DNA from 4 places in the Rossellomorea marisflavi genome. Region 1 is predicted to be linked to each of the others. Evidence: riboswitches for the same ligand, from Rfam matches in the RefSeq annotation. Region 1 holds a riboswitch; each other region holds the start of a gene.
The links. Region 1 has a riboswitch for S-adenosylmethionine ahead of K6T23_RS17650 (alpha/beta hydrolase). Riboswitches for the same ligand answer to the same signal wherever they lie in the genome.

Region 2: linked by a shared signal. The riboswitch ahead of K6T23_RS20630 (sugar ABC transporter substrate-binding protein) and the one ahead of K6T23_RS17650 (alpha/beta hydrolase) in region 1 are both predicted to bind S-adenosylmethionine.
Region 3: linked by a shared signal. The riboswitch ahead of K6T23_RS18670 (O-acetylhomoserine aminocarboxypropyltransferase/cysteine synthase family protein) and the one ahead of K6T23_RS17650 (alpha/beta hydrolase) in region 1 are both predicted to bind S-adenosylmethionine.
Region 4: linked by a shared signal. The riboswitch ahead of K6T23_RS11955 (DUF2292 domain-containing protein) and the one ahead of K6T23_RS17650 (alpha/beta hydrolase) in region 1 are both predicted to bind S-adenosylmethionine.

What each region holds. Positions count from the first base shown of each region.
Region 1 is NZ_CP081870.1:3,366,467-3,373,892, reverse strand. It holds gene K6T23_RS17660 (SDR family NAD(P)-dependent oxidoreductase) at 1-646, opposite strand, end outside; gene K6T23_RS17655 (hypothetical protein) at 831-1,385, shown strand; SAM riboswitch class I at 1,577-1,680, shown strand; gene K6T23_RS17650 (alpha/beta hydrolase) at 1,887-2,684, shown strand; gene K6T23_RS22220 (M28 family peptidase) at 2,774-4,156, shown strand; gene K6T23_RS17635 (VOC family protein) at 4,194-4,607, opposite strand; gene K6T23_RS17630 (DUF5068 domain-containing protein) at 4,931-6,175, opposite strand; gene K6T23_RS17625 (M3 family oligoendopeptidase) at 6,568-7,426, shown strand, end outside.
Region 2 is NZ_CP081870.1:3,994,449-4,001,874, forward strand. It holds gene K6T23_RS20610 (response regulator) at 1-179, opposite strand, end outside; gene K6T23_RS20615 (DUF2529 domain-containing protein) at 369-893, shown strand; gene K6T23_RS20620 (ABC transporter permease) at 929-1,870, opposite strand; gene K6T23_RS20625 (sugar ABC transporter ATP-binding protein) at 1,887-3,410, opposite strand; gene K6T23_RS20630 (sugar ABC transporter substrate-binding protein) at 3,424-4,497, opposite strand; SAM riboswitch class I at 4,597-4,703, opposite strand; gene K6T23_RS20635 (helix-turn-helix domain-containing protein) at 5,243-5,557, shown strand; gene K6T23_RS20640 (IS3 family transposase) at 5,572-6,504, shown strand; gene K6T23_RS20645 (CTP synthase) at 6,899-7,426, opposite strand, start outside.
Region 3 is NZ_CP081870.1:3,572,509-3,579,934, forward strand. It holds gene K6T23_RS18660 (S41 family peptidase) at 1-813, opposite strand, end outside; gene metX (homoserine O-acetyltransferase MetX) at 923-1,987, opposite strand; gene K6T23_RS18670 (O-acetylhomoserine aminocarboxypropyltransferase/cysteine synthase family protein) at 2,001-3,296, opposite strand; SAM riboswitch class I at 3,425-3,538, opposite strand; gene K6T23_RS18675 (trans-sulfuration enzyme family protein) at 3,670-4,809, opposite strand; gene K6T23_RS18680 (redoxin domain-containing protein) at 4,890-5,462, opposite strand; gene K6T23_RS18685 (class I SAM-dependent methyltransferase) at 5,476-6,000, opposite strand; gene K6T23_RS18690 (hypothetical protein) at 6,196-6,549, opposite strand; gene K6T23_RS18695 (type B 50S ribosomal protein L31) at 6,571-6,816, opposite strand; gene rpsN (30S ribosomal protein S14) at 6,828-7,097, opposite strand; gene K6T23_RS18705 (hypothetical protein) at 7,268-7,426, opposite strand, start outside.
Region 4 is NZ_CP081870.1:2,282,742-2,290,167, reverse strand. It holds gene ilvA (threonine ammonia-lyase IlvA) at 1-1,036, shown strand, start outside; gene fabG (3-oxoacyl-ACP reductase FabG) at 1,255-2,007, shown strand; SAM riboswitch class I at 2,273-2,377, shown strand; gene K6T23_RS11955 (DUF2292 domain-containing protein) at 2,492-2,605, shown strand; gene K6T23_RS11950 (phosphoadenylyl-sulfate reductase) at 2,705-3,403, shown strand; gene K6T23_RS11945 (sulfate permease) at 3,417-4,478, shown strand; gene sat (sulfate adenylyltransferase) at 4,501-5,640, shown strand; gene cysC (adenylyl-sulfate kinase) at 5,650-6,243, shown strand; gene K6T23_RS11930 (nitrite/sulfite reductase) at 6,256-7,426, shown strand, end outside.

The DNA of each region.
Region 1 (7,426 bases):
GTGCCATTTCCTTCGCAGTATGGTATTTGGGCAGTGCTTTTTCATAGTCAAACTGATCGGAATCAATGGATCGTTGGGCGAATTCCGTTTCCGTAGCGGCAGGGGCAAGAACCTTCGCTGTCATCTTCGCACCGGATTCGGAAAGCTCTCTCGCAAGTCCTTCCGTGAAGGCACTCACATAGAATTTGGTCGCACAGTAGGTGACCGCATCGGCAACGATCGTGTAGCCGCCGCCTGAGGAAATATTGATGAGCTGCGTTCCTTCGACCTGTGAGAAGTCGCGCACGTATAGGGTGGAGAGGATCGTGAGGGCTTCGATATTGAGTCTCATCATCTGTTCGATCTTGTCCAGATTTTGTTCGCCGACGGGATCGAAATTACCGAAACCGGCATTATTCACAAACGTCTCCAGCTCAAATGACTTGATCTCTTCATAGAAGGAATGAGCGTTGGAGGTAACGGACAGGTCGGTGGAGAAAAGTTTGATATCCAGGTCAGGATGGGCCTTCAGGATGCGGTCCTTCAACTCCTCAAGGTTCTCTTTCCTTCTGGCAGCAAGAATCAGATTCTTCCCCCGTGCTGCAAATGCCAGAGCGGCCTCATAGCCAATCCCGGAGCTTGCTCCTGTAATGACGGTATATTTCATGGTACTTCCTCCTCGATTAGGTTATAAGCAGATTGTAAGGCATAGGATGCTCGTTGAGCCAATGATTATACTCGGTCTGTCTGCACAGATGATGAATGAAGGCCCCCTGTGGTTGAGAGTTGTCCGGCCACCCTGTTTCTGAAATAATGGTGGTATGAGGAAGAATGAGGAAGGGGAGACAGCAATGAACGGCTGGAAACGGTTAATCGCGTTGATTCCCATCATGTTGTTGATGGGTGCATGCGGACAATCCCCAAGAAATACAGCGCCGGTGGAAACGGATGCAACAGAAACAATTGATGCAGAGGAAGCGGGAAGAGAAGATGCCCCGGAACAGCCTGATGAAACATCCGACCAAGTATCACTCGGTGAAGAGGATCAAGAAGCATCGGACTCTTCCGGGGATGATCAGGACAGTCAGGAAGCGGAGGAGCCTGCAGAGGATGGCGAATCATCGGCACGGAATGCTCCTGGACCGCAACGACCAGTCGGGGAATCCGGGTCCACTGCAGGCATTACGGATGTGGAAACAGCCATTGAGTTCTTAAAGGATGAGCTGAACGTGGCATCTGATGGAGATATCCTGATTGATGAGGGTGATGGCAAGCCCCAAACCGATGAAAAAGGGACCTATTATACCCTCCATCTCATATCACAAACCCTCAAAGATGAAGGAGGAACAGGGGAAGTCGGGGCATTCAGGATCTATGAAGACGGACGATATGAGATGGAAGACTGACTTCTCGAAAAAAAGGACCGGAGGCAGTTGATATGCCTTCGGTCGATATGGATCATTGGGGGTAAAGATGTTGAGCCAATCTTACAGCGTCAAAACCAACCTGTCAAGTGGGGATTTAGTTTTAATTCATAGTTTCACTGTAGGATTTATGGTTGACAAAGAGTGAATTGTAAGATAATTTAATCTATACTACCTTATAAAGAGTCGGGGAAGGAATCTGGTCCAACGATCCCGCAGCAACCTCCAAATGGAAGGTGCTCATTCCAGTAGGCAACTTCAGCCTGGCAGATAAGGGGAGAGAGTAATGTACATCTCCTTATGGGAGATTTTTTTTGTATATAAATCCGATTAAATCGATTGGATTAATTAGTCATAACGCTGAGGCGCAGATTTATACACTTTAAAAGGCGCGCATGTAGAGGCCTAGCCATAGGGGAAACAGTGTTCGAAGGCACATACAAACCGTAAGGAAAATCTACTAAGATAAAAGGAGAGGGTAAGATGAGCTGGTATACATCCATTCCATGGGAGGGTACCCACCTTCCTGCAGCCATACAGTATCCTGCTACACGTCTCGGCGTCCATCCGGCCGTCATCATCTGTCATGGTTTCGTCGGTTCAAAAGAAGGCGTGGACCGATTATTCGTGAAGGCTGCACATGAACTCAGCTCACACATCGTCGTACGTTTCGATTACGACGGTTGCGGAGAAAGTCTGGGGGAGTACGGCTTGAATACAAAAGATCGCTTCATTGCACAGACGAAGGCGGTCATCGGGTTTGTGAAGCAGATGAAAGGGGTGGACCCGGAGAGCATTGCCTTGATCGGCCACAGCCTTGGGGGGGCAGTGGCCCTTGAAGCAGCCATCGAAGAAGAAGTTCGCCACCTTGCCCTCTGGTCGGCGGTCGGCTCTCCCCGGCATGATCTTGGACGCATTATCGGAGATGATGTGGAAGAAGCCATCTTGCGGGACGGGAAGGCAGATTATTTGGGCTATGAGCTGAAGCGAGAGTTTCTCACGACCCTTCAAGGGTGGGACCCGATACGGCGGGCAAATGAGTATATGGGGAATGTCTTGCTTGCCCACGGTGACCAGGATGAAGAAATCTCCGTCGATTACTGCTCCCTCTATCACTCAAACTTCTCCAATCGGCGTTCGGGAGAGGTAGAAAAGGCAATCATTCCGAAAGGGTCCCATACTTACTCAACTTCAGGGGCCTTTCGACAACTCCTTGATTTCACTCGAGGGTGGCTTTTACAGGTTCAATCCACCGGCTATGATCATGCCAATGGGCTATAAATGGTAGTTTCTTACCGGTTATTCCTACTCTTTCATTAAACGACAAAATATTGTTACTATTCTATCAAATAAGTAGAGGAGGAAACCGTTTGAAAAAATCTGTCGTATCCATTGCTCTTGCGACGACCCTATCGTTTGGCGCTGTTGGACTTCAACCAGCCATTGCAGGGGCACCTGAACCAGGAAAGGAGCTCTTGCAAAATCCGCATGAGCGGAATCTGATCAAGAAAATCGATTCGGAGCGAATCTATCAGACGATCGATCAGCTTCAACAAATACCGAGGGTAGCCGGGACAGAATCCGAGGCAAATGCCATCAGGTATGTAAAACGACAATTTGAATCGTACAGGTATGACGTGACACTTCAACCCTTTACCTTTATAGGGTACACGGCACCTACTGCAATCGAACTGTCAGGGGTGCAAGGCGAGTGGAACCCGGATGCATTCACTTACTCGGTTAGTGGTGATGTGTCAGGCGAGCTCGTTTCTGCAGGACTTGGAAGAGTAGGAGACTTTGATGGAGTAGATGTAGACGGGAAGATCGTTCTTATCCAGCGAGGGGAAATCACGTTTGCACAGAAGATCGTCAATGCGTCTGAAGCAGGAGCCGCAGGGGTCATCATCTACAACAATACGGATGGCTCGCTGAGCGGGACATTGGGAGAACCGGATGATCGCTACATACCGGCCATCACCCTTTCCAAGGCCGAAGGAGAAGAGCTGCGCCGACATATCGGAGAGACCGTCCGGCTGACAATCGAGGGAGCGGAAACATCGGAGCGCACCTCTCACAATGTCATTGCCTCGAAAGCTCCGGTCAATAAGAAAAAAGCAACGGATGATGTGCTTATCATCGGGGCCCATCATGATTCAGTAGAAGGGGCTCCTGGCGCGAACGATGATGCGTCGGGTACAGCTGTTACCTTGGAACTCGCAAAGGTGTTCAAAAATGTACCGACAGATACAGAGATACGCTTCATTACATTCGGGGCTGAGGAATTGGGTCTGCTGGGGTCCTATCACTATGTAGATTCCCTGCCGCAAATAGAACGTGACCGGATTATCGGGTACTTCAATCTCGACATGGTGGGTAGCAGGGACGCAGGTGATCTGGTCCTCCGCACACTCGATGGAAGCCCGAACCTCGTAACGGAGCTATCCCAGGCTGCGAGCGAGCGATTGAACGGATTCCCGACGCCGATCGGTGAAGGCGGCAGGAGCGATCATGTTCCGTTTGCTGAAGCGGGAATCCCAGCGGGAGCCTTCATCCACAGTCCGTTTGAGCCATGGTACCATACTCCCGAGGATACAATCGATAATATCAGCAAAGAGAAGCTGCAGGATGTGGCTGAAATTGTAGGGGCCGCGGTATATGAGCAGGCTCGTCCCGACCACCAAGGTCCGAAGCCTAAATCGGCTTCAAAGGTGAAAGCATCAAAAGATTCCGTCCAAGAAAAGAACATAAGGTAACCAAAAGCCTGCTGGCCGATCGGCCAGCAGGCTTCTATCATTCTTCGTAGTTGAACTGCCACTGGATGCCGAACTTGTCCGTAACCCCGCCGTAGAGGGGGCTCCAGAACGTTTCCTGCAGAGGCATATCCACATGGCCATCTTCTTTCAGGCGATCAAAGAGTGCTGTTAGTACGTCCTTATTGTCTTTGACGATGGCTAACGTGATATTATTTCCTTCCATGAAGGGTGTGCCGGGGAAGGTGTCTGAGAACATGATCTTTTCGCCGTCGATGACGATATTGGCATGGAGGATCAATTCCTTTGCCTCTTCCGGAAGGGGGAAATCAGGGATTGGCGGGGCTTCTTTGAAGGTCATGATGTGTGGGGGTTCCGTGCGGAAGACATCTGCATAGAATAGGACGGCTTCGCGGCAGTTTCCATTAAAGTTGAGATAAATGTTGATCGACATGTAAACACTCCTCATTGAAAATGGTAGATAACGCTTACAAAAATGATTATACCATGGCGGGTGTGGAGTGGATATGAAAAGAAGAGAAGGTTGGGACATACGTATAGTAAAACCCGAATTCATCTGCTTGGGATCAGGCAATGAATTCGGGTATTTATTTGCTTCAAGACTATTACTATTAATCTAGCTGTTGATTGGAGTCCAAGACCAAGGCTCTTCCCGCTGAGTGCGAAGTCTTGCACGGGAATCATGAGCTTTATTAAGAACCTATACTGATCGTGTTGGTCCGTAAATGGTTCCTTTTCGTTTTGTGCCTTTTTTCATTACTTCGGCATATCAAATGTGAGCTCGTTCTTCAACAGGTCTTTTCCATCTTGATTGGTGAGGTGGGTCAGTCGGAAGGTAAAATCTTTGGCTTCTCCGTAGTCGCTCTTTTCCTTCATGAGGTAAACGAGGTACTTCTCACCGGTTTCACCAGGCTTGATGCTTCCTGTATCAAACGCAAGGGAACCTTCATCGAGGTATTGTACCTTGTCGGTTGATAGGAACGTGCTGAACTGGTCGAGTGTAATGTCGGTATCTGTGTTGTTTTTCACTGTCACTTTGACAGTGGTAGCCACGATGTTTTCGTCACCGAATCCTGTGAAGGCATCTTGGTAGCTTTCCGTAGGCGTCAGCTTCGTGAACTGCACGCCATCGAGTGTGACGTCCACCTTCTCACCGGTTTCGGTTTTACCGATGGATTCATTTTTTGCTAGCATCTCTTTTTCTGCCACATTATCTTTCAGGATGCTGTCAGGGTAGAATTCCTTTGAAGCAGCCGTTTGCTTTTCGGCATTTTCTCCCGATAGGGGAAGATCAAAGACTTTTTCATCGCTGACTTTCTCCGAGAAGTCCTTATCGGCAGAGCTTTGGGCGACGCGGAACTTCACATTGGCATCCTTGAGGGTCTCGTATTCCTCTTTCGTCAATATGTATTCGAGTATGCCTTCTTGCTTCTCGCCCTTTTTGTAGTGGGCGGGATCATCAACGGTTCCGTCCATCTCCGGGTGCAGCCTGACTTCCCTTGAGTAGTCGAGCTTCATCATATGCGTATCGAACTGATCCGTTCCGAGGATATCTGGGTTGTTGAAGTAGAGATCTCCATTGGTTTGATTATCGATGCTTCCATTCATGGATACGATATACGCTTCATCTCCATCGAACTCACCAGCAGGTGCATGACTGACGTGAACGACTTGATAACGGTCTACCATGAAGGACATATTATTTGATATTAATTCTATGCCGGGCTCATCGTTTTCATAGACGACGTCCAGGGTGGCGTCTGGAAGATTTGCTTCGAGATCAGGATTGATCAAGCCTGATTGTGATTGGGTGGAAGAGGAATCCTTTTTCTCGAGTTTTGCTCCTGAAGTCTCTTTCTCGGTTTGTTCCTTCTTTTCTGCTTTTTGTTCGGATTTTTTATCCTCATCTGTTTTCTTTGCTGCCGTGTCGCTGTTTCCACATGCGGTGGTCAATGCGAGCATACCGGCGATCGTTCCTGCCAAGATCCATTTCTTCTGCATGCTATGACTTCCTTTCTAGTTTGAACCTTTAACAGTATAAGGGAAATCTCCAAATTCTATCAATCACCATTATTCATTCTTTGCTTGCTCTCTCATGAAAGAATAGGTACTATCACCTTGATCTTGATTGAGGAAAAAAGTCCTTATCATCAAAAGGAAGAAGAAGTTGGGATTTTGGAAGAGAGATGGAATCAATAAGGATAACGATTCCATATAAATCCTAATAATGGAATAAATGTGATAGTGAAGATGATTTCCCTTTTACTACCTTTACTTGGTTCTTTCGATCTGTTTTTTCCCATATCTGTCATTTTGTAAACCAGGACGGCCGAAAAGTTGAGTGTGTATGGATTTTAATGGTAAAATTAAGAGAGTTAAAAGGGGGAGAGAAGATGTCAAAGGTGTATGTAGAAACCCATGATATGAGAAATATAGAAGCGATGAAAACAAGATTCGAAGAGTTTCTGGCGGCTCCGTTTCATAACGCCGAAGAGGTAGAAGACTGGCTGAAACAGGTATCGGATTATCAGGATGAACTTCGGGAAGCCCTTGATGGCCATTACATCGACTTCCAGACCCACAATCAGGATACAGAGGTTCAGGAAACGTATCAGTTCGATCAGGAGCATGTGCTGCCCCTCCTTAAGAGGTATGAAGCGCAGCTTGATCAAAAGTTGTTATCGAGTCCACATGAATTGGATAAAAAAGTATACGGACGCCTTATCAGGAGTAAACAAACGGCTGCAGAACTCTACAGGGAAGAAAATATTGATCTTGAAATAAAGGAGGACCGTCTGGCCACACGATACTTTGAACTGACAGGCGCTCTGACGGCAGAGTGGGAAGGAGAGCAACTGACGATTCCCCAACTGTTTCCACTGCTCGAAGATCCGGACCGGACCAAACGGAAAAAGGTCTACGATCAACTATTCGGAGCCCTCGGTGGGGTGGAAGAGGAACTACAAGAAATCATGGATGAGCTCATGGTGATCCGCGAGCAGAAGGCCGCCAATAGCGGGCTCGCGAACTACCGGGATTATATGTTCAAGAAATATAATCGCTTCGATTATACACCAGAAGATTGCAAGGAACTGGCGGATTCGATCCGTGAACATGTCGTGCCGGCAATCGGAAGGATCTTGTCCAAAAAAACAGAAGAGTTGGGCGTGGAATCCATCCGTCCATATGATCATAGGGCCGTGCCGCTGGATGAAGAGCCCCTGCGACCATTCAAGACAGGTGACGAACTGG
Region 2 (7,426 bases), 630 kb from region 1:
TCCATTCCAGGTATTTTCATATCAAGGAGGACAAGATCGGGGGAATGCTGATCGACAATTTCCAGTGCCTGTATCCCGTTCGCGGCCTGGAATGTTTGATATCCTTCCTTTTGAAGCACCTCATTCAATAGAATCCTGATACCAAATTGATCATCCACGATTAGTATTTTCTCGTTCATAAAGCCCTATCCCCTCCGTTTATGGTGTCGTTATGTAAAAACGTTCCTGCACTGATGCCCAACTTTTATTATAAGTAATTCTCTGCCAAAGGGGAATATCCTTCTCTTCCACAACATTTTACTTCTCCACACGTCCCATTTATAATGACGTATAGTCCATTACTCGAAAATAAGGAGAATCCACATATTATGATCAAGATGTTCACGACTCAGCTGACCGGTCTCTTTCAGCGGATTTCCGGCAAGCAGGAATTCGAAATCGAAGACTCCTCCCGTCTGCTGGCCCAGGCTGCCATAGGAGAGGGAACGATTTATATACAGGCATTCGGTGAAATGGAAGGCGTGGCTGCTGAGGCCATTTCAGGCGCAGAGCCCCTGCCTTCAGCTGCAAGATACCACGAAGACGCCGAGCTGACGGAAGCCGACCGCGTCCTGATCGTCACCAGGTTTTCCACTGATGAAGAAGCCGTGACCTTCGCCCGCGGTCTCGCAGAAAAAGGCATCCCGTCCGTAGGGATTTCCGGTATGGTGCCCGGAGATGAGAACCTAGAGGAAATCTGTGATTTCCACGTTGATACGAAAGTCATCAAAGGACTACTTCCCGGGGAAGAAATTGGGGAAAGGGTCAGCTTCCCTTCAAGCATGGCTGCCCTCTATATTTATTTTGCCCTATCGTTCCTGATCAAAGAGATTCTATCAGAATATGAAGAATGAAATCGTCCCGCCTGATGATGGCGGGACGATTTTTTTTATGTGCTTTGAAGGTTCCTGGCGTGGATATAGGTTACCGCGAGCGCAAGCACCAGGACGCTCCCCTTGATGATCTCAAACGCATAGTAGGGAAGATTCATCATGGTGAGGCCGTTGAGGAGGACGCCGATGAGGGCTGCCCCGAAGAAGGTGCCCAGCACATTCGGCTTCCCGGCACCGAGGACCGAGAACCCTACGAAGACCGCGGCAACGGCTTCCATCAGAAGCGGAGCCCCGGCATCGATCTGACCGGAACCTACCCTAGCAGTGAACAGGACGCCTCCGATCGAGGCGAACACTCCCGATGCGACATAGGCCAACACCTTCACCCGTTTGACAGGGATCCCCGACAGCCTCGATGCTTCCACATTCCCGCCTGTCATATAAAGAACCCTCCCCCATCTGGTGAAATGAAGGATGGCGTACACGATCGCAACGAGGACGAGCATGATCCAGACCGGTACCGGGAGCCCGAGCCATTTCCCCTGGCCGATGAAGAGGAAGGCATCCGAGAACTCTCCCGGGGCCGTTCCACCTTTCGACATGGGCATGTGACTGTAGATTGAATAGCCTTCTGTATAGGTCCGATGAAGCCCGGAAATGATGTACATCGCCCCGAGGGTCGCCAGGAGGTCGGGAATCCCGATTTTTACTATGAGAATGGAGTTGAATAGACCGACAAGTGCCCCGACGGCAATCGGCAGGAGGATGACCAGCCAGAGAGGCGCCTCATACCATACCATCAGGGAGGCGGTAATGACGGTTGACAGAGAAACTGTAGAACCGACGGACAAGTCGAACCCGTCGACGGCCAGCGTAAAGGTCACGCCAATTGCAACCAGGGTAACAATGGAAATTGACCTCAGGATATCCGAGATGTTTACATACGTGAAAAACACCGGATTATACAAACTGAAAAATATCAAAATGATGACCATCATGGCAATGGCCCCGTATTTAAACAAATAGTCGAGCGTCTTCACGTGTGTCCTTCCCTCCTGAAGCGTAGTACAAAATCGTCTCCTGGGTTGCTTCTTCCCTGGTCAATTCCTTCACGACCTCCCCGTCGTACATGACAAGGATGCGATCAGAAATCGCCATGATCTCCTGCAGCTCACAGGAGAAGTACAGGATCCCCTTCCCTTTTTCCGCAAGGGATTGGATCAAGTGAAAAATCTCTTTTTTTGCCCCAACGTCCACCCCTTTGGTGGGCTCATCGAACAATAACAGGGATGCATCCATGGTTAGCCACTTCCCGATGGCCACCTTTTGTTGATTACCCCCGCTCAAATAGTGGGAATGCAGGCTGTCACTGGACGTCTTGATGCCAAGGGATGCAATGACTTCCCGTGACATCTCCCTTTCCTTTTCCTTATTGATCCATAGGTTCTTTGAAATGGACCGTAAAGCCGGGAAGCTCAGATTCTTCCGGATGGACTCATGGACGAACAAGCCCTCCTTCCTCCGTTCTTCCGGTACCAGCGCAAGACCGTTACGGACCGCATCCACAGGGCTGGAGTGGCCGATCTCTTTTCCCTTCAGCTTGAATCGGCCTTTGGCCGGCACGGCCCCGAAGAGCGACTTGGCAAGTTCGGTCTTGCCTGCGCCGACAAGCCCGGCAACGCCTACGATCTCCCCTTCACGTACGGTGAGCGATATATCCTTCAGCAACGCACCATCCGAAACACCACTTGCCTCGAATAATACGTCACCGGTCACCGACTGATTCCGGTTGAACTCCTCTTTGTATGTCCCCCCGATCATCGCTTCGACGATGGCCCTCGGCGTGACTTCCTGCGCTTCGTACGTTCCCACCGTACCGCCGTCCTTCATGACCGTGATGCGGTCGGAGATCTGGAAGACTTCCGGCAGCCGATGGGAAATGAAGATGATGGCAACGCCAGACGCCTTCAACTCTTCAATGACACGGAACAGTTTTTCTGTTTCCGTAGAGCTGAGGGGGGCAGTGGGCTCATCCAATATCAGGACCTTGGCATCCCTCAGGAGGCACCTCGTCAATAAAATCATCTGTTTATCCGCAAGACTGAGCCTGCCCACCGGTTCCTGCAAAGGGATCGATTCATGCTTGATCCGCTTCAACCCTTCCCCCGCCTTTTTCTCCATCGCTTTCTTCCGGATGAGGAAGGATCCTCCCGGGGAAAAATCGTCCAGCAAGATATTCTCCATGGCACTCAACCCAGCTATGAGCGCCGTGTCGACTTCCTGATACACACAGTGGATCCCATGGTCCTTTGCTTCCTTAGGCGTGCGGCATGTCACCTTCTCCCCGTTCAGGCGGATCTCCCCTTCATCCTGCTCATATGCGCCGGACAGGATTTTCATCAGCGTACTTTTCCCTGCACCATTTGCCCCCAAGAGCGCATGCACTTCTCCTGCCCTTACTTCAAAAGAAGCCTCCTTCAGTGCCTGCACCCCGGCAAACGCTTTGTTCATCTTCACCATTTCCACTACAGCAGACATATCGTCCACTCCTTTACGATTCAAATGATGCCTCGAGCTTCTTCAACTCGTCGGAATACCCTTGTTCGCTCGCCCCCCAGCCGTCGATATGCTCACTCAATTGATCGGTGGTGATCGTTTCTTCCGGAAGCTGCTCTTTCTCGACGAAGACCGGTTCAAGCTTCACCGTCTGAGGCGTTTCCTCCCCGTCAAGCTTTTGGTAAAGGAAGCGGACCTGCACGCGGCCGATATCCTTCGGGTCCACTGCTGCGGACGCCACCCATGGGCTTCCTTCTTTCTGAATGATCTGGAGATCTTCGTCGCTCATATCGATTCCGTACACCCTGATCTCGTTTCTCCCTGCTGCTTCAATGGCACGGACGGCCCCTTTGGCGAATTCATCCCACGCGGCCCATACCGCATCGATTTCTCCTTTCGGATACTGCTTCAGGATCGCTTCCATTTGTGCCTGGGTATCCAAGGCCGTGTTGTTGGTCGCCGCTCCGAATGCAGCCACTTCTTTGATATCCGGGTTCTCTTTCAGGAACTCCTGATACGCGACTTGACGCCTTTCCATCGGAGCGAATCCTGCCACCCAGATTTTCACGATATTCCCCTTGCCTTCAAGCTCATCAGAGAGTTTGGAGAGGGTCTGTTCCGCCATCTGCTGATCCCCCTGTTCAAGGACGGTCACACCATCAGATTCCACATCGGCATCAAACACGACGACCGGGATTTTGGCTTCTTTTGCTTTTTCCACTCCTGATTGCAACGCTTCCTTCGTCCCGTGGTCAATGAGGATTCCATCAAACTTCTGGTTGATGGCCGCATCCAGATTCGAAGACATTTTGGCCAAGTCCCCTTCAGAAGTGAATACCTGTACTTCCCCGCCGAATTTCTTTACCTGCTCTTTCACTCCTTCAATATACTGGGCCGAGAACGTCCCCAGGTTGATCTGCATGATCAAGGCAATCTTCTTCCCTGCCAGCGGGTGCTCGGACGTCCCCTGCTTTTCTTCCCCTTTGGATTCTGACGATACGTTCGGCTGACAGGCAGCCAGTGTGGTGAGTAGTGTCGCAAATAAGAGTACTGATAAAACCTTTTTCATTCTCTCTTCTCCTTCCGGGATCTTCCCGCCTCATTTTTTCTCTACAAAAATAAAAACCTCTTTTCCTGAGGAAAAGAGGTGTATGTACGGATGAACGCACTCTTATCACTCAGGAATCACATCCTGCAGGTCTTAGCACCTTTCCGTATATACGGTAGGTTGCCGGGCATCATCGGGCCAGTCCCTCTGCCAACTCTTTATAAGAGAAAACTATGAAATTTTAACTACATATTGGATATCTTAACGAGGTGAGTGAATATTGTCAATATTCTTTTTGGAATTCTATAAGTTTAGAACCTAATCGATCTCTCCTTCAAAAAGCAATGAACAGGAACGGGGTCCGTTTCCTTTCGCTGCAGGGACTTGGTTTCCGCGGGGAGGCAGTCGAGCCACTTCCGCTTCCGTCCAACCTGTGGTGACTATTACGTATGAATAAACCGCTGAAAGGGTAGTAAGATGGTCCACAGGGGATGGAGTTTTATAGTGAATTATGGGTTTTTCAAGAAAAGGAAGGGCGCTTTTTGTCGAATGGGAAATATGGGGTGTAATGGGGCTACAGTTAGGCTCTATCAACCCTCAATTCATCGTAAATTCAACTGTTTTTCAGCATTTCAGGCACTTTTTTTCGATTCTCACCCGCATTTATTACCGACTTCTTTACGACCCCCTAATTCCTTTAGACAACCTCTACGTATCATCGTACACTGAAATTATCTAATTTAGGGAACTGAGGAGGGGTAGTCTGATGCCTAAAAGGAAGATTGAAGTATTAGAAGAGGTTAAGAAAAACTATGTTCGGTTGGCTCTTGAATCTGGAAATTATACCACTATCGCACGAAACGCTGGAATCTCCAGACCTACTTTATCCAAATGGATAAAGGAATATGAAGAGGAAGTACGTGAAGAGATGGAGGATTCAGACGTTGTGTCATTGCCGATTGATCCAACGAAAGAAGAACTAAAGGCCAAATACGAACAGGCAATAAAATTATTGGGTGAGAAGGAACTCGAAAACGCCATGCTTCGGAATCTCCTAAAAAAAACCCCATTCCGATCCTAACGGTCTTAAGGGAAATTCACCTATGGGCAAAGGAGGGATTCTCCATTACCAAATTGACGAAAGCTACCGGAATCAACAGGTCCCTTTACTATTACCATACCGAGGCAGAGGAAGCAGGCGATTCTAAGGGGAAGAGAGGTCGCCCTGTACCTGGATATTCCTTTACTACAACAGGGGTTCGCATCCCAGATGAACAAATTGAAGAGTACCTTATGGAAGCTGTCGAAGGAGATGGCGCAACCTATGGAATCAAGAATTTAACCCATTTCTTAAAGGTCAATCACCATATTAAAATCAACCATAAAAAGGTGGGAAGGTTATGTCGGAAATTAGGGCTCCTTCTTCCCCAACGAAAAGGAAATCCAACGTATCCTAAACGATTGGTTCGTAATCGAATTATCACCGCTCCAAATCAACTTTGGCAGGTTGATATCAAGTACGGAATGATTTCAGAAACCAGAAGGTTTTTCTTTGTAGCCTGTGCCATTGATGTACTGGATCGCTCCATTGTTGGACATTATCGAGGGCAGCGGTGCACGGCCAAAGACATTACCACCATGTTAGAAGAAGCGCTTTTTAGAAGGGGAGTTTCCACACCGCCAAGTGGTGAAAACCAGCTTATCATCCGAACTGATAACGGCCCCCAGTTTGTAAGTAACTTATTCGGGGCATTTTGCGAGGGGCATCACCTTCTCCATGAACGAATTCCGCCACGTTCACCCAATTACAATGCGTATATTGAGTCATTCTTCAGTATCATGGAGCGTGATTTATTCAGACGCTTTGAGTTTGAGTACTTTGAAGAGGCTTATTATGAAGTAGACGAGTTCATGACTTTTTATAACGAAAGACGATTCCACGGCAGCTTGAAACGAATGGCCCCTTTACAATTTCATGAGACGTATAGAGAAACGGGTTATCCTGTCGATATGAACATACGTCTATAACAGGGAATAGGATCTCGCTCTTCTTCACTTTAAAAAACTGCATCTGGTATCTGAAAAGTGAAGAAGAGTGTATAGAAATTAAAAAACTGAAAGTACTAGAGATTGAGGAAGCATACGTCAGGAATTAGGGGGTCAGACCGACTTTTTCAATTTTATTTTCAACTTTCCGATTTTTTCTATCGACTTTTAACTTTTTACTACCAACTCCCGTTTTTTCATCGAACCGTGTTGCCAACTTAGGCTGTTTATTTTCAACTTTAAGACTTTAAGATCAACTACCGATGTTTATTACCAACTTCCCCCTACCCCTCTCTTCCAAAGCAGAGGATTAAACATTTAACTCCACAAAAAAACCGCCGGCATTAAGCCCCGGCGGCGTTCATTCATAGTGATATCAGTTTTCTCCGTAAGCAAGCGTCGCTTCGATGAAATCTCTGAAGAGAGGTTGCGGACGTGTCGGGCGGGATGTGAATTCCGGGTGGAACTGGGAAGCGACGAACCATGGGTGGTCGCTAAGCTCGATGACTTCCACAAGGCGTCCATCCGGGCTTGTTCCAGAGAAGACAAATCCTGCTTTCTCCATTTGCTCACGATAGTGATTGTTGAATTCGAAGCGGTGGCGGTGACGCTCATAAACCACTTCTCCATCATAGGCTGCATAGGCTTTTGATCCTTCAGTCAGCTTACAAGGGTAAAGTCCAAGGCGCAGTGTACCACCAAGATCTTCGATGTCCTTTTGCTCAGGAAGAAGGTCGATGATCGGATGCGGTGTATCAGGATTCAACTCTGCAGAATGTGCGCCTTCGAGTCCAAGGACGTTTCGAGCGTATTCTACGGAAGCAAGCTGCATACCGAGGCAGATTCCAAGGAACGGAACCTTGTTCTCACGTGCGTACTGGGTTGCCACGATCTTCCCTTCGAC
Region 3 (7,426 bases), 210 kb from region 1:
GATCTGGACGAACGGCTTATCCTTTGTCACGAACTCCTTGAGGATTTCATTGACGGATGACAACAGGCCTCCAGGATTCCCGCGGACGTCGATAACGAGACCGCCAAGATCCTTCCCTTCAAGTTCCTTGAGCTGCTTCTTGAAGTCCTTTGCCGTATTCTCGGAGAACGTTGTAATCTGGATATAGCCCATCTCCTTGCCGTCCACTTTCTTTACGTCGGAATGAACGGTTTCAACCGGAATGTCGTCCCGCTTGACCCCGATGGAGAGAGGTGCAGATAAACCTTCCCTCTTGATGCCGAGCTTGACTTCGGTCCCTTTTTTCCCGCGAATCTTCAAGGTGGACTCAAACAGATTGAGTCCCTTGATACTCTCTCCGTTCACGGAGATGATTTCATCATTCGGTTTGAGACCCGCTTTTTCTGCCGGTGAATTTTTAAATGGTGCGACGATCACGAGCTTTCCGTCGAGGATCGTGATTTCGGCTCCGATCCCTTCGAAGGAAGAATCCAATGCGTCGTTGAACTGCGCTGCCGTTGCCGCATTCATATAGACCGAATACGGATCATCGAGCGTTTCGAGCATCCCCTGGATCGCTCCTTCCACCAGCTCCGATTTGTCGACGTCCTGGAAGAATTTATCGCTGATGAGGTCATAAGCGACCTCCACCTTATGGAGCTTATCATTCGAGCTCTGATCCAGTTCCGCAGTTTCATCGGGACTGCCCGTCCATTCCAGCCCCCCGTACATGGCTCCCGCCCCCACAAGCATGCTGAGTGTGATGGTCATGAGCTTCTGGCCCTTCCTGTTCATACGTCTCCCCCCGCCTCTTCATAGAAAAAGACACCGCACAAGAACGCGCTGGTCAGCGGTGCGATGTCTTTGCTTATTCCACTATATGATGACGGGGGACAAGTTATGATCATTTCACCCTTGAAACAAGGGGCTTGTTTTCTTCAAGATGGGAAGACAGGAGCCCTCCCCATTTCTCGAATTCAACGAGGAATCCATCATGACCGAACTTCGTCGGGATGAAATAATGCCTTCCCTTCGGCACGGAGCGCGCGAATGCTTCCATGGAGGCGGATGGATACACGAGATCTCCTTCGTAGCTGATGGCAATCAGCTCCGGATAAAAGGAGTCAGCGGGATCGTGATCGCGCCCCCTTTGGAGGTCATGAGAGTTCATCGCCTTCAAGAGGGTCAGATAGCTGTTGGGGTCAAAACGCCGCCCGAGCTTCACACCCTGATAGTCCAGGTAGCTCTCCACGTTATAGACGCCTTCCTTCTCCTGCCGTTGGAATCGATCATCGAACAATTCCGACGTGCGGTAGGTGACCATCCCCACCATGCGCGCCACTTCAAGCCCCTTCAGTCTTGTGCCGGGAGGATAGTCTCCTCCGTTGAATTCAGGATCCTGCTCGATGGCCGTGATCCCGATATGATTAAAGGCGAGGCCGTAATCGTTCAGTGCAGGCGTGACGGCGAGGGCGAAGATCTTTTTCATGAAGCGTGGATGCAGGATCCCCCATTCCAGGGCCTGCATTCCCCCGAGAGATCCTCCGACAACGGCTTCCACCTTGTTGATAGCAAGCTCCCGGAGAGCCAGGTACTGGGCATTCACCATATCCCGTATCGTGATGACCGGGAAATGGGATCCGTATCGTTTGCCGGTCTCGGGATCCTCTGATGCAGGACCCGTGGCCCCCTCGCAGCCTCCGAGGACGTTGAAGGCGATGACGTTGTAGCGGTTGGTATCGATGTAGGAGCCTGCACCGATCAAGCCGTCCCACCATCCCTTATCTTCACTCGTCCCTTTCACGATATGGGTGCCGGTGAGGGCATGGCAGACAAGGATGACGGGACCTGATTGATTCCCGGTACGTTCATAGGGCAACCTGACATTCCGGAGGGTTTCTCCGTTTTCAAGGACAAGGGACGGAAGGGTGACGGTGTTCAATTCATATGGTGTCGTATCGCTACTCATTCCTCCGCCTCCTTCACACGTTTGACGTTTCGCGTGCCTTCTCGATGGCTTCATCCAGGGAAGAGATCAGATCCTTCGCTGATTCCAGGCCGACCGACAGCCTGACAAGGTCTTCCGTCACGCCCGTTGCCCTGATCTCCTCGTCGTTCAGCTGCTGATGGGTCGTGGAAGCCGGGTGGATGATCAGGGATTTCGCATCCCCCACGTTGGCCACATGGGACCAGAGCGAGATATTGTCCACCACTTTGCGTCCTGAATCCCGGCCACCTTTGATCCCGAAGACGACGATGGAGCCCGCGCCGTTCTCCAAGTATTTCTTGGCCAGTTGGTGCGACGGGTGCGAAGCGAGCCCAGGATAGGAGACCCAGGCAACCCCATCATGGGATTCAAGATGCTCGGCGATTTTCCGTGCATTCTCTGTATGGCGTTCGATGCGGAGGTGTAGCGTCTCTAATCCCTGCAGGAGAAGGAAGGCGTTCTGCGGACTCAGGCAGGCGCCAAGGTCACGAAGCAGTTGGACCCTGAGCTTGGTGATGAACGCCGCCGCCCCGACATCCTGCGCATAGCGAAGGCCGTTGTAGCTTCGGTCCTCTTCAGTGAATCCCGGGAACTTCTTGTTGTTCCAATCGAATTTCCCTCCGTCGATGACGACGCCTCCGATCGCTGTACCATGACCACCGATCCATTTGGTGGCCGAATGGATGACGATGTCTGCCCCCCACTCGATCGGCCTGGTCACATACGGTGTGGCGAAGGTGTTATCGATGATAAGCGGGATTTCATGTTCGTGGGCCACTTTGGCGACCGCTTCGATATCAAGGACATGAAGGCTAGGGTTGCCAATCGTTTCGGCGAATACGGCCTTTGTCTTCTCGTTGATGGCGCTTCGGAAGTTTTCCGGATCCGTTGGGTCGACGAAGCGCACGGTGATGCCGTATTTCGGCAGGGTGGTGGAGAAGAGATTGTAGGTGCCTCCGTACAGATTCGTCGCTGCTACGATTTCGTCCCCGGCTCCTGCGATATTCAGGATTGAGAGGGAGATCGCCGCCATGCCCGATGATACTCCGAGGGCCCCGATGCCGCCTTCAAGGAGAGCCAGACGTTTCTCCAGAACGTCCACCGTCGGGTTCATGATCCGCGTATAGATATTCCCCGGCTCTTCCAGTCCGAAAAGCTTCGCAGCGTGCTCACTGCTGTCAAACACATATGAAGTAGTTTGGTAGATCGGCACGGCGCGTGATCCCGTGGTAGGATCTGCTTCCTGTCCTCCGTGAAGCAAAAGTGTGTCAAAATCGAATGAATTCGTCATCGTACATTCCTCCTGAGTGTTTGTTTTAATGATTGGGTTTGTTCTGTGATGGATGATGGTCGGGGCTGAAAAGGGGCAAAAATAAAAACCCCCTTCCTAAGAAGAGGGTCTAATTGAATAGGGTCCTCCTCTTATCTTTCAGGCAATGCGCCTGCAGGAATTAGCACCTTTTCATGGCAAATATGCACATGAAGGTTGCCGGGTTTCATCGGGCCTAGTCCCTCCACCTCTCTGGATAAGAGCATTAAGTTGTAAGTGTTCGTTAGCAAGAATTATAAAGGCTATCCCCTCTGGGAGTCAAGGTTATTTTTAGAATTTTTCGTCTAATCTCCCATTGACGCCTGCCACTGCTGACTTGAGAGCGTTATGCTTTTTAAATCTCATGACACTTGCTGATCGCTGAAAGCATTTGTGATTTAATGTCTTCCGGGTCCTCGATTCCAAGTGAAATCCGGACCACATGCGTATTGATCCCGAGCTTCTTCTGCGCTTCCTCCGGAAGGGACCTGTGAGATGTCCCCAAAGGATAGGAAACCGTCGTTTCAACCCCGGCCAGGGACGGGATGATCTTGATCCAGCCAAGTGACTTGAAGAAGGTACTCATATCGGCGGATGGTTCAAGCTCGATGGTGACGATGGCTCCATGACCTTTCTCAGATAGATTATTCGGATAGTAGACGCGTTTGACCCATTCGTGCCTCCTGAGTTCGACGGCAAGGAGCTCGGCATTCAGGGCCTGCCTTTCCATACGGAGGGCAAGGGTCTTCGCTCCCCGGCAAGTGAGCCACGCCTCGAACGGGCTCAGATTGGCCCCAAGGTTGACGATCTTCGCTCTTGCCTTATCCACCAGATCCTGCCTTCCGGTCACAACACCTGCTGTGACATCACTATGACCGCCTATGTACTTCGTTGCGCTATGGGCGACGATATCAATGCCTTCAGTGAAAGGCTTACGGAGGAACGGGGTCGCAAACGTATTGTCGATCATCGTCGTGAGACCATGTTCTTTCGCCAGCTCCACCATGGCTGGAATATCCTCTACCCTCATGAAGGGATTCGTCACCGTTTCACTATAGAGAAGTTTTGTCGAGTCGGTGATCGCTGCTTCCACTGCATCCCGGTCGGTGAAGTCCACGAATGAAGTGGAAATACCGAAGCCCGCAAGCTCTTCCTTCAGCATATGGAAGGTCCCGCCGTACAGATCTTCAGCAGCAATGATATGATCCCCTGCCTGGACGACAGACAGGATCCCTACGAGGATCGCGGATAAACCCGATGAAGCGGCGACTCCTGCCGGTGCTCCTTCAAGGGCTGCTACAAGACCTCCCAGCTCATCAGGATTGGGATTCCCCGTCCGTGTGTATAGATAGGGTGATTTCCCCTCATAGAACCCTTCCAGTTCCTCCAGGGATGAAAAGGAAAAAGCAGATGTTTGATAGATTGGTGTAGTTTTACTTTTGATTTCCTCTGTTCCTTTCAACTGGCTATGTACGACCTTGGTGGTGAAATTCATTTCGTGGCCATCCTCTCTCTACGAAAATAGGTATGTAGAAGAGTGTACCATATTCAGAAGATTCCGAGAAGAAAAGTGGTTCAATTCATTCCTTCTACCATCTCTTTCATCATTTCCTGGTTCATCGGACCGAGGATTTTATGCTGGATGATTCCCTCCGAGTCGATCATGAACGTGGTCGGGATCGTAATGATGCTGTAGGCATCCCCGACGGCTCCGTCTTTATCAAGGAGTACCGGGAACGTGATCTCGTATCCGTCCACAAACTTTTGCGCCGCACCTTCCATACGCTCCTGGGACGTGAGGTTCACGGCAAGGATTTCTGCACCGGGCTCTTTCTGATAATATTCCTCCATATGGGGCATCTCAGCCTTGCAGGGTGGACACCACGTTGCCCAGAAATTCAAGATGACCTTCTGTCCCCTATAATCCGAGAGGCGCACTTCTTTTCCTTCCAGTGTGGTCAGGGTGAAGTCCGGTGGCTGATCACCTTTGGAAAGCCCCGTCTCCGCATCGGATAAGTCCATGGATTCACTCGCAAGCTGGGCTGCTGCGTCTTTTTCCTTCTGATCCTGCTGATGCCGGACGAAATTCACCAGGAAGATGGCGACGAGGACACCGATGAGTCCCAATGATAGTATTCGTTTGTTCATGTAATCCCTTCCTTTATAGGCCGGATCTCCGCACAGCCTTTCTGGCAATCAAATAGTAAATGGTCGATCTCAAATACCCTTTCTCCACTTCATAGCCCGCCGACTGAAGCTTCCTCACCAGATCATCGGAAGAAAGGCTGTTCCCCTGTGGGAGCGCTTCCGTTTCAATGATCAGCCAAAGACCGTCATCCCTGAGCATATCCCTGAGATCCTGGATCACTTTGACAAGATTCGGCAACTCATGGAGCACAAATCTCGTAATGACCTTATGAAGCGTGTTCTGTGAAAAACGGATATATTCAAATGACATATGTTCATAAAGGATGTTTTCTACCTGCAGTTCCTCCGCGCGCCGCTTCAGCTCTTCCAGGGCACCCCGGTCGAGGTCGACGGCATGCACATCGGTACTTACGATACACGCAATCGGAATCGTCAGAAAGCCTGTACCGCAGCCGAGGTCGGCCACATGATCCCTTTCATTCAACTCAAGTAGATCCAGCAGCTCTTCAGATGTGATTGTATTTGTTTCGGCAGCCATGGGGACTCCTCCTTTAGAGTGAAGATATCCCTAGCTTGCCCCTCATATGAATTATTACAGATGGAGGAGAAAAATCAACCCGGATCAACGCAAAAAGATCCCATGAGCGGGATCTTTTTTGTGAACATTTGTCAGGTCCGGTGAGACGAATGGGGCGTTATACGTAATCATTCCGATTTATAGAGCATGGGAAGGCTACTGCTCCTCCGGTTCCATGGAGAAATAAAAGTACTGGGTATCACCCTGTCTGAAGCGGTCGGTGCAGTCTATCCAAGTCATGCGGCTGAGGCGCAGGTCCATCTCGGCATTGATCGTTTCTTCGATCTTTCTCATTGTTTGGATGAATTCACCGAATGACAAGCTGAAATGGGCTGCTGCCTGCCTGTGAGGGGCATGTTTGACCAGGAGCTGCATGAACTCTTCTGATGTGGCAGACATACTTGCATATTCATCTTCAAGAGCCGTGACGAACTCATACATGCTTCTTTCCGGTGCCGGCAATGAAGCCACGATTTCCCTGCCGATGATTTCCATTAAGTGCTCATTCATCCCAACCACTCCCGATCGTCCTTACTTCATATTGTATTTTTTCATGAATCGTTCTGCGCGTCCATCCCTGTCGGTGAATTTTTCACGGCCCGTATAGAATGGGTGACTGTCCGAGCTGATCTCGACCTTCAAGAGTGGATAGGTTTTCCCGTCTTCCCACTCCATCGTTTCATTCGACTGTTTTGTTGAGCCTGTCAGGAAGGTGAATCCGCTGTTTGTATCCATGAAAAGGACCTCTCGATATTCTGGATGTATGTTTGTTTTCATGTCTTTTCCTCCTACCAGCTTGATTTTTTGACGCCTGGGATCTGACCTTTATGGGCATATTCCCTGAAGGCGATCCGTGACATATTGAATTTCCTCATATACGCCCGCGGTCTGCCCGTCACTTCACAGCGGCTTTTGAGCCTCGTTGGGGAAGAATCCCTCGGAAGTTTGGCAAGGGCCTCGTAATCTCCCTTTTCTTTCAGCTCCCTGCGGAGTTCCGCGTATTTCGCCACGATTTCACGGCGCTTCTTTTCTTTGACCACTTTTGATTTTTTGGCCATGTTTTCACCTCTATTTCTAATATCAAATTAACAAATCGTAATCATTACGTTTTAAAACGTATGAGTATATTAAACCATATCACCTCATGAAATGCAACCACCCTGTTTCGCACGTAAAAAAGACCCCTTCCACTAAGAGAACGGGTCCGTCTGCACAGGTCCATCAGTTATCAATGAACCAGCGAATCTTCATTTTCCAAGTATTCCTTCAGGGCATCCAGAATCAGGATCAAGTAAGAGGTCGAGTTTCCTCCCCGCTGGTCGATGAGGCGGATATCCTGCACAATCCGTTTGACTTCTTTCAATTCGAGCGTTTGGACAAGGATGTC
Region 4 (7,426 bases), 1.1 Mb from region 1:
CGGGATCGCCTGCGCGAGCGCAGGAAACCATGCCCAGGGTGTCGCCCATTCCTGTCACCTGCTGCAAAGCCGCGGGAAGATCTTCATGCCGACTACGACCCCGAAGCAAAAAGTGGACCAAGTAAAGTTCTTCGGAGGGGAGTATGTGGAAGTCGTCTTGACAGGTGATACATTCGATGATGCTTATGAAAAAGCCATTCTATGCAGCGAAGAAGAAAACCGGACGTTCATTCATCCCTACGATAATGAAGATGTGATTGCCGGACAAGGAACTGTGGCAGTGGAAATCCTCAATGACTGTGAGGAACAGATCGACTATCTCTTCGTTCCCGTCGGTGGAGGTGGGTTGGCTGCGGGAATGGGGACGTTCCTGAAGAGCGTTTCGCCTGATACGAAGGTGATCGGCGCTGAACCATCGGGCGCTGCCGGAATGAATGAGTGCCTGACCCAAGGAAAGCATGTCACCCTTTCAGAGATCGATCCATTTGTGGATGGTGCAGCCGTTAAAAACGTAGGGGAGATCACCTACACAATTTGCCGGGAAGTCCTCGATGATTTGCTGGTGGTCCCTGAGGGTAAGGTATGTTCCACCCTTCTGGAACTCTATAATCGCAATGCGATCGTTGCGGAGCCTACAGGTTCCCTCTCCCTCGCAGCCCTCGATCAGTATGCCGATCAGATCAAGGGGAAAAACGTGGTATGTGTCGTGAGTGGTGGCAATAATGACATCGGACGGATGCAGGAAATCAAGGAGCGTTCAATGATCTTTGAAGGACTGCAGCATTATTTCATCGTCCATTTTCCCCAAAGGGCCGGAGCACTCAGGGAGTTCTTGGATGAGGTTCTTGGTCCACATGATGATATCAACCGCTTTGAGTACACGAAGAAGAACAATAAAGAGAGCGGACCCGCCCTTGTAGGGATCGAACTCAAGCATCGTGAGGATTATCCTGGGCTCTTGGACAGGATGAACCAAAAGGGATTTGCCTATCAATGTGTCAATCAGGATAAGACGCTGTTTCAATTATTGGTGTGATAACAGAGCCCGGAAAGCCCAGCGGTGATCCGGGCTCTTGTTGTGTTCACCTATCGATTGAAAAGGACCTTCGTGACTCTTACACCTCCTTAGCATGTGTGTCTACAACCGGTTATGGGCAGGAATTTTCCGTGGTTTGCCGAATTGTTACTAGGAGAGGTTGTTGTACGATGCAACCTACTGAATGAACAACCATTCATGTAAGGAGTGAATAGAACGTGACGAATATAAAAAGGGTGGCAGTCGTTACCGGTGGAGCTAAAGGGATCGGGAAGGCTGTTGTGGAAAGGCTTGCTCATGAGGGCCATCAGATCGCAGTGCTAGATACGGATGAAGAAGCACTAGGATTGATGCTTGAAGGGGCACAAGGGTATGAACCGTTTACAAGGATCACGGATATATCCCGACCCGAGGAGGTGAAGAAAGCTGTGGAGGAGACAGTTGAGCGCTTCGGACGGATCGACATCCTTGTGAACAATGCAGGCGTCATCCGGGACAATCTCCTTTTTAAAATGTCCGACAGCGACTGGGATACAGTCATGGACGTTCACCTGAAAGGGGCGTTCCTGATGTCGAGGGAGGTCCAGACCTTCATGGTTCATCAAAAGCATGGGAGGATCATCAACCTATCATCCACGTCTGCATTGGGCAACCGGGGGCAGGCGAATTACTCGACTGCCAAAGCTGGTCTTCAGGGATTGACGAAGACGCTTGCCGTTGAACTGGGTCCATACGGAATCACCGTGAATGCCGTGGCTCCTGGATTCATTGAAAGCGATATGACGCGACAGACCGCCAAGCGGATCGGGATGCCGTTTGAAGAATTCGTCAGCATGAGCATCAGACAAATACCGGCCAGGCGAAGCGGTCAGCCAGAAGATGTCGCCAATGCAGTTGCCTTCTTTGCAGATGAGCGCTCATCATACGTGAACGGACAGATCCTTTATGTATCAGGTGGGCCGGCTTCCTGAAAAACCTCCTCCACAAAAAATCGTGATTCTATGATCGCGATTTTTTTGTGGTTCACGGGTGTACACTTATACTTCAAGATGAATAAATTTGGATAAGCCCATCAACAAAAAAAGGTGGTTGAAACGAAATTCTGTGAATACCTTGAGTTAAGGGCATGGAAGAAACAAATTTGTGAAAAATAGTTCAATTTCATTATTCCTATCAAAAAAGTCGGATTGACTTATCTCAATTATCTGTTATCATTTTAATTATTCAAATGAATATCACTTATCCAGAGCGGTGGAGGGAACTGGCCCGATGAAACCCGGCAACCTACGTATTGTAAGGTGCTAACTCCAGCAAAATGGGACTCATTTTGGAAGATAAGGTTCGATACCTGAACAGCTTTCCGAAATGGGGGGCTGTTTTTCCATGGACCCAGATGTTGAAACCGGGGGGAAGTCGATGAACAAGAAGGATAAACAGGAAGATGTGGCGGGATGGATGGATACGATCAATTCAATGCTTGAAAACATGGACTTCGGTTCCATCACGATCGTGGTGCAAAATGGTAAAGTCATTCAATTAGAGCGGAATGAGAAAGTACGAATCAAATAATCATGCTGACTAGAAAAACTAGAGGCATTCATCTGCAGGATTTATTTTCCTGTGCATGAATGCCTTTTTCTTTTGGGCATGAGGAAAGCGGTGATCAACGTGTTGACACACGAAAATTGGAAAGAACATGATCAGGACTTCGAGGTTGATCCCACCTATAAAGGGGCTCTAAACGTATTGGAGTGGGCATATGAGCATTATGGTGACAGGATTGTGTACGCATGCAGCTTCGGGGTCGAGGGAATGGTCCTGATCGACCTCATCTACAAGGTGAATCCCCATGCAAACATCGTCTTCCTGGATACAGATGTACATTTCAAGGAGACGTACGAAACAATCAAAAAGGTACAAGAAAAGTACCCTTCCCTTCAAATCGAGATGAAAAAACCCGCGCTCTCCCTTGAGGAACAAGCAGCTCAATTCGGGGATCGATTATGGGAAACACAGCCGAATCAGTGTTGTCAGATCAGGAAGCTCGATCCGCTGAAAGAGGTGCTTTCAGGAGGGGATGCCTGGATTTCAGGTCTTAGGCGCGAGCAGTCACCGACGCGGAAAGATACACAGTTCATCAATAAAGATGACAAGTTCAAGTCCGTCAAGATCTGTCCACTGATCCACTGGACATGGAAGGATGTATGGAGATATGTCCATAAACACTCCCTTCCATATAATGAGCTGCATGATAAAGGCTACCCGAGCATCGGATGCTTCCATTGTACGGCCCCTGCATACGATATGAATGATTTGAGATCGGGCAGATGGACAGGCAAAGGCAAGACGGAATGCGGGCTACACTAGGAGGGCAGACATGCTGGAAATCATCGCCATTATCATCAGCTTATTCTTTGCCATGAATATCGGGGCAAGCGGTGCGGCTGCGACAATGGGGGTCGCTTACGGATCGGGTGCCATCAAGAAAATGAAAGTTGCCCTTGTCATCTGTTCCATCGGGGTCCTTGCCGGTGCAGTCCTCGGAGGTGGTGAGGTGGTCAAGACCATCGGGTCGGGAATCATTCCATCGAGCATCCTGACATCGAAGTTAGTGATCATCATTCTTATATCGGCTACCTGTTCGCTTTTCATCGCCAACCTGATGGGCATTCCCCTTTCGACAAGTGAGGTGACAGTCGGTGCCGTAGTCGGAGTGGGTGTAGCATATCAGGTTCTATTCATAAAATCCCTGTTCACCATCATGGTGTTCTGGGTGATTGTCCCGTTCACGGCGTTCATTCTTACATGGTTGCTGGCCAAAGGGCTATATGGGCTAGAAAAGCGGGGATGGACATTCAATCATACATGGATCGGGTACGTTTTGATACTCGCGGGCTTCCTGGAGGCCTTCTCAGCAGGCATGAACAATGTAGCCAATGCCGTGGGGCCACTGGTGGGGGCCGGAATGCTGAAGGCGGGACCGGCCGTTTGGCTTGGTGGAGCGTTTGTGGCAGTAGGCGCGCTTCTGTTGGGTGCCAAAGTAGTCGAAACGAACGGAAAGAAGATTACGAGGTTTTCAAAGCCTGAAGGGATCCTCATTTCTAGCGTCGGTGCAGGCTTGGTGATCACCAGTTCGATTTTCGGGCTTCCCGTTCCACTGGTCCAGGTGACGTCTTCTTCCATTATAGGACTCGGAACCGCGAGGAATGGAAGGGAAGTCATCCAGAGTGATATTGTGAAGAAAATCGTGAAAATTTGGATTGTTTCACCGCTTGTGTCATTGAGCATTTCTTATTTCCTTGTAAAACTGTTGGTTGATTATGACATTTATTCCATCATCATTCCCGTTTCGGTCATGATCGCGACGATAGGGGCATTATCCTTGATGAAGGCGATCCGAAAAGAAAAACGGGCCGTTCATGAAGATGGTGGAGGAATCTGATTGTATTGAAGGAGGAAACATAATGAGTTTAGAACCACATGGAGGAACACTGGTACGATCATATGCACCTGAAGAGGAAGTGGAGACCATCAAGACGGAGATTCCCCTCGATGAGATTTCATTGAGCGATCTCGAATTGATCGCGATAGGAGGATACAGTCCCATAAATGGCTTCCTGCAAGAAGCCGATTATAAGAGTGTTGTCGAGAATCTGAGACTTGCCGATGGGACCGTCTGGAGCATCCCGATCACCCTGCCGGTGGAGCAGGAGGTTGCAGATCGCTTAACGATCGGGAGTAAAAGCAGGCTGGTATACGACGGGACAACGTACGGATCGATCGATGTACAGGAAATCTTCACCCCTGATAAAGAAAAAGAGGCGCTGCTCGTTTATGGAACCACAGACCTTGAGCATCCCGGAGTCAAAAAGCTTTTCCACCGTGGCCCCATCTATGTGGGAGGGAAAATCACCCTACATAAGCGCTTGAATAAACCCTTCGAAGCTCACACATTCGATCCTGTGGAGACGAGAGCAGCATTCAATGAAAAAGGGTGGAAGACGATTGTGGGATTCCAGACCAGGAACCCGGTTCACAGAGCTCATGAATATATCCAAAAGACGGCTCTAGAAACAGTGGATGCCTTATTCCTCAATCCCCTCGTCGGAGAAACGAAGTCAGATGATATTTCGGCTTCGATCAGGATGGAAAGCTATGAAGTCCTTCTCAAAAACTATTACCCTAAGGACCGTGTGTTCCTGGGGGTATTCCCGGCAGCCATGCGGTATGCAGGACCTCGCGAAGCCATCTTCCACGCGCTGGTGAGGAAAAACTATGGCTGCACTCATTTCATCGTGGGCCGTGATCATGCCGGGGTCGGGGACTATTACGGAACCTATGATGCACAGAAGATCTTTGAGCAGTTTAACGAGGATGAGATTGGCATCGTACCATTAAAATTCGAGCACAGCTTCTACTGTCAGAAATGTGAAGGAATGGCCACGACGAAAACATGTCCCCACGGGAAAGAGGACCGGGTCATCCTGTCGGGAACGAAGGTGCGCGGTATGCTAAGGGCCGGTGAAGTCCCTCCAAGCACCTTCTCAAGACCGGAAGTCATCAACGTGCTCATTGAAGGATTGAAGAAGGAAGGATCACAGTAAGGAGGAGAGATCATGTCTGATATCGTCTGGCATGAAAGTGCCGTAAAAAAAGGAGACCGCCGAAATAAAAATGGCCATGGCAGCTTCATCCTTTGGTTCACGGGGCTATCTGCCTCCGGGAAGTCATCGGTTGCAAACGCCCTGTCCCATCGACTATTCCAAGAAGGGAAGCAAGTGTATGTACTCGATGGGGACAATGTCCGCCATGGATTGAATGCAGATCTTGGCTTCAATGAAAAGGACCGCAAAGAAAATATCCGCAGGATCGGTGAAGTGTCGAAGCTATTCGTGGACAGCGGACAAATTGTCCTCACGGCTTTCATATCACCGTACAGGGAAGATCGTGCAGTGGTCCGCAGCCTGGTTGGAGAAGGAGAATTACTCGAGGTCTATGTTCATTGTCCACTGGATGAGTGTGAAAAGAGAGATCCAAAGGGGTTATACAAAAAAGCGAGGAATCAGGAGATCCCGAATTTCACAGGGATCAGCGCCCCTTATGAGGAGCCGGAGAATCCTGAAATCACGTTGAACACAAAAGAACATTCGATAGACGAGTGCGTTGAACAGATCTGGAATCATCTTCAAGTAAAACAATTGATCTAAGGAGTGGAGAGCATGGCTTATCAGAAGCACTGGGAACAAAATGAGAAATTGAACAAAACCGAACAATGGAAGCTTGAGCGCGATGGGTTGACCATACTGGAGGACATTCCTGAGTATGCTAAAAACGGATTTTCTTCGATCCCGAAGGAAGAGTGGGATAAGTTCAAATGGGCAGGATTGTATTTGCAACGTCCAAAGGAAGATGGTTATTTCATGATGAGGGTCAATGTCCCTTCTGGCATCCTTACCTATGATCAAGCCGTCGAACTTGCAGCCATCTGTAAAGAGTATGGTCGTGATGTGTATGACATCACGACGCGACAGGCAATCCAGTTCCACTGGCTGAAAATCGAACAGATTCCCGACATCTTCGAGCGTCTTGAAAAAGTCGGCCTTTCCTCCGCAGGTGCTTGCGGTGACATTACAAGGAATATCGTCGGTAATCCATTGACAGGTATCGATCCGGATGAACTGTTCGATACAAGGGAAATCGTGAAGGAAGTGTATGACTTCTTCCAGCTCAATGAAGATTTCTCAAATCTTCCGAGAAAATATAAGCTCTCCATCTCTTCGAACATCAACAATGCATCCAATGCTGAAATCAACTGTGCATCTTTCGTTCCGGCCACCAAGGTCATTAATGGAAAGAAGGTGGCAGGATTCCACCTGAAGGTTGGTGGCGGACTGTCTGCCAGACCATTCCTTGCCGAGACGCTGGATGTATTCATCGAACCTCATCAGGTAAAGGACGTAACGATTGCTGTAACCACGATCTTCAGGGATTTTGGATACAGGGAGAAGAGGCATCTCGCCCGTTTGAAGTTCCTCGTTGCCGACTGGGGACCTGAAAAGTTCAAGGAAAAACTATTGGAGTATGTCGAGCTACCTGATGGTGGGGAAGATGCCGTAACGGGATGGAATGCAGGCTACTTTTACGGAGTAAAGCCTCAAAAGCAAGAGGGGCTGAATTACGTGGGGTTGAATGTGCCGGTGGGCAGACTCAGTTCCGACGAAGTGCTGGAGCTTGCAAGGATATCGAAAAAGTACGGGAACGGTGAAATGCGAAACTGCAACTCACAGAATCTCATCATCCCGAACATCCCGGATGAGCATGTGGACGCCCTGTTGGCAGAGAAAATATTCGACAGGATCTCTACAAGCCCGTTATCCTTCATAGGCTATT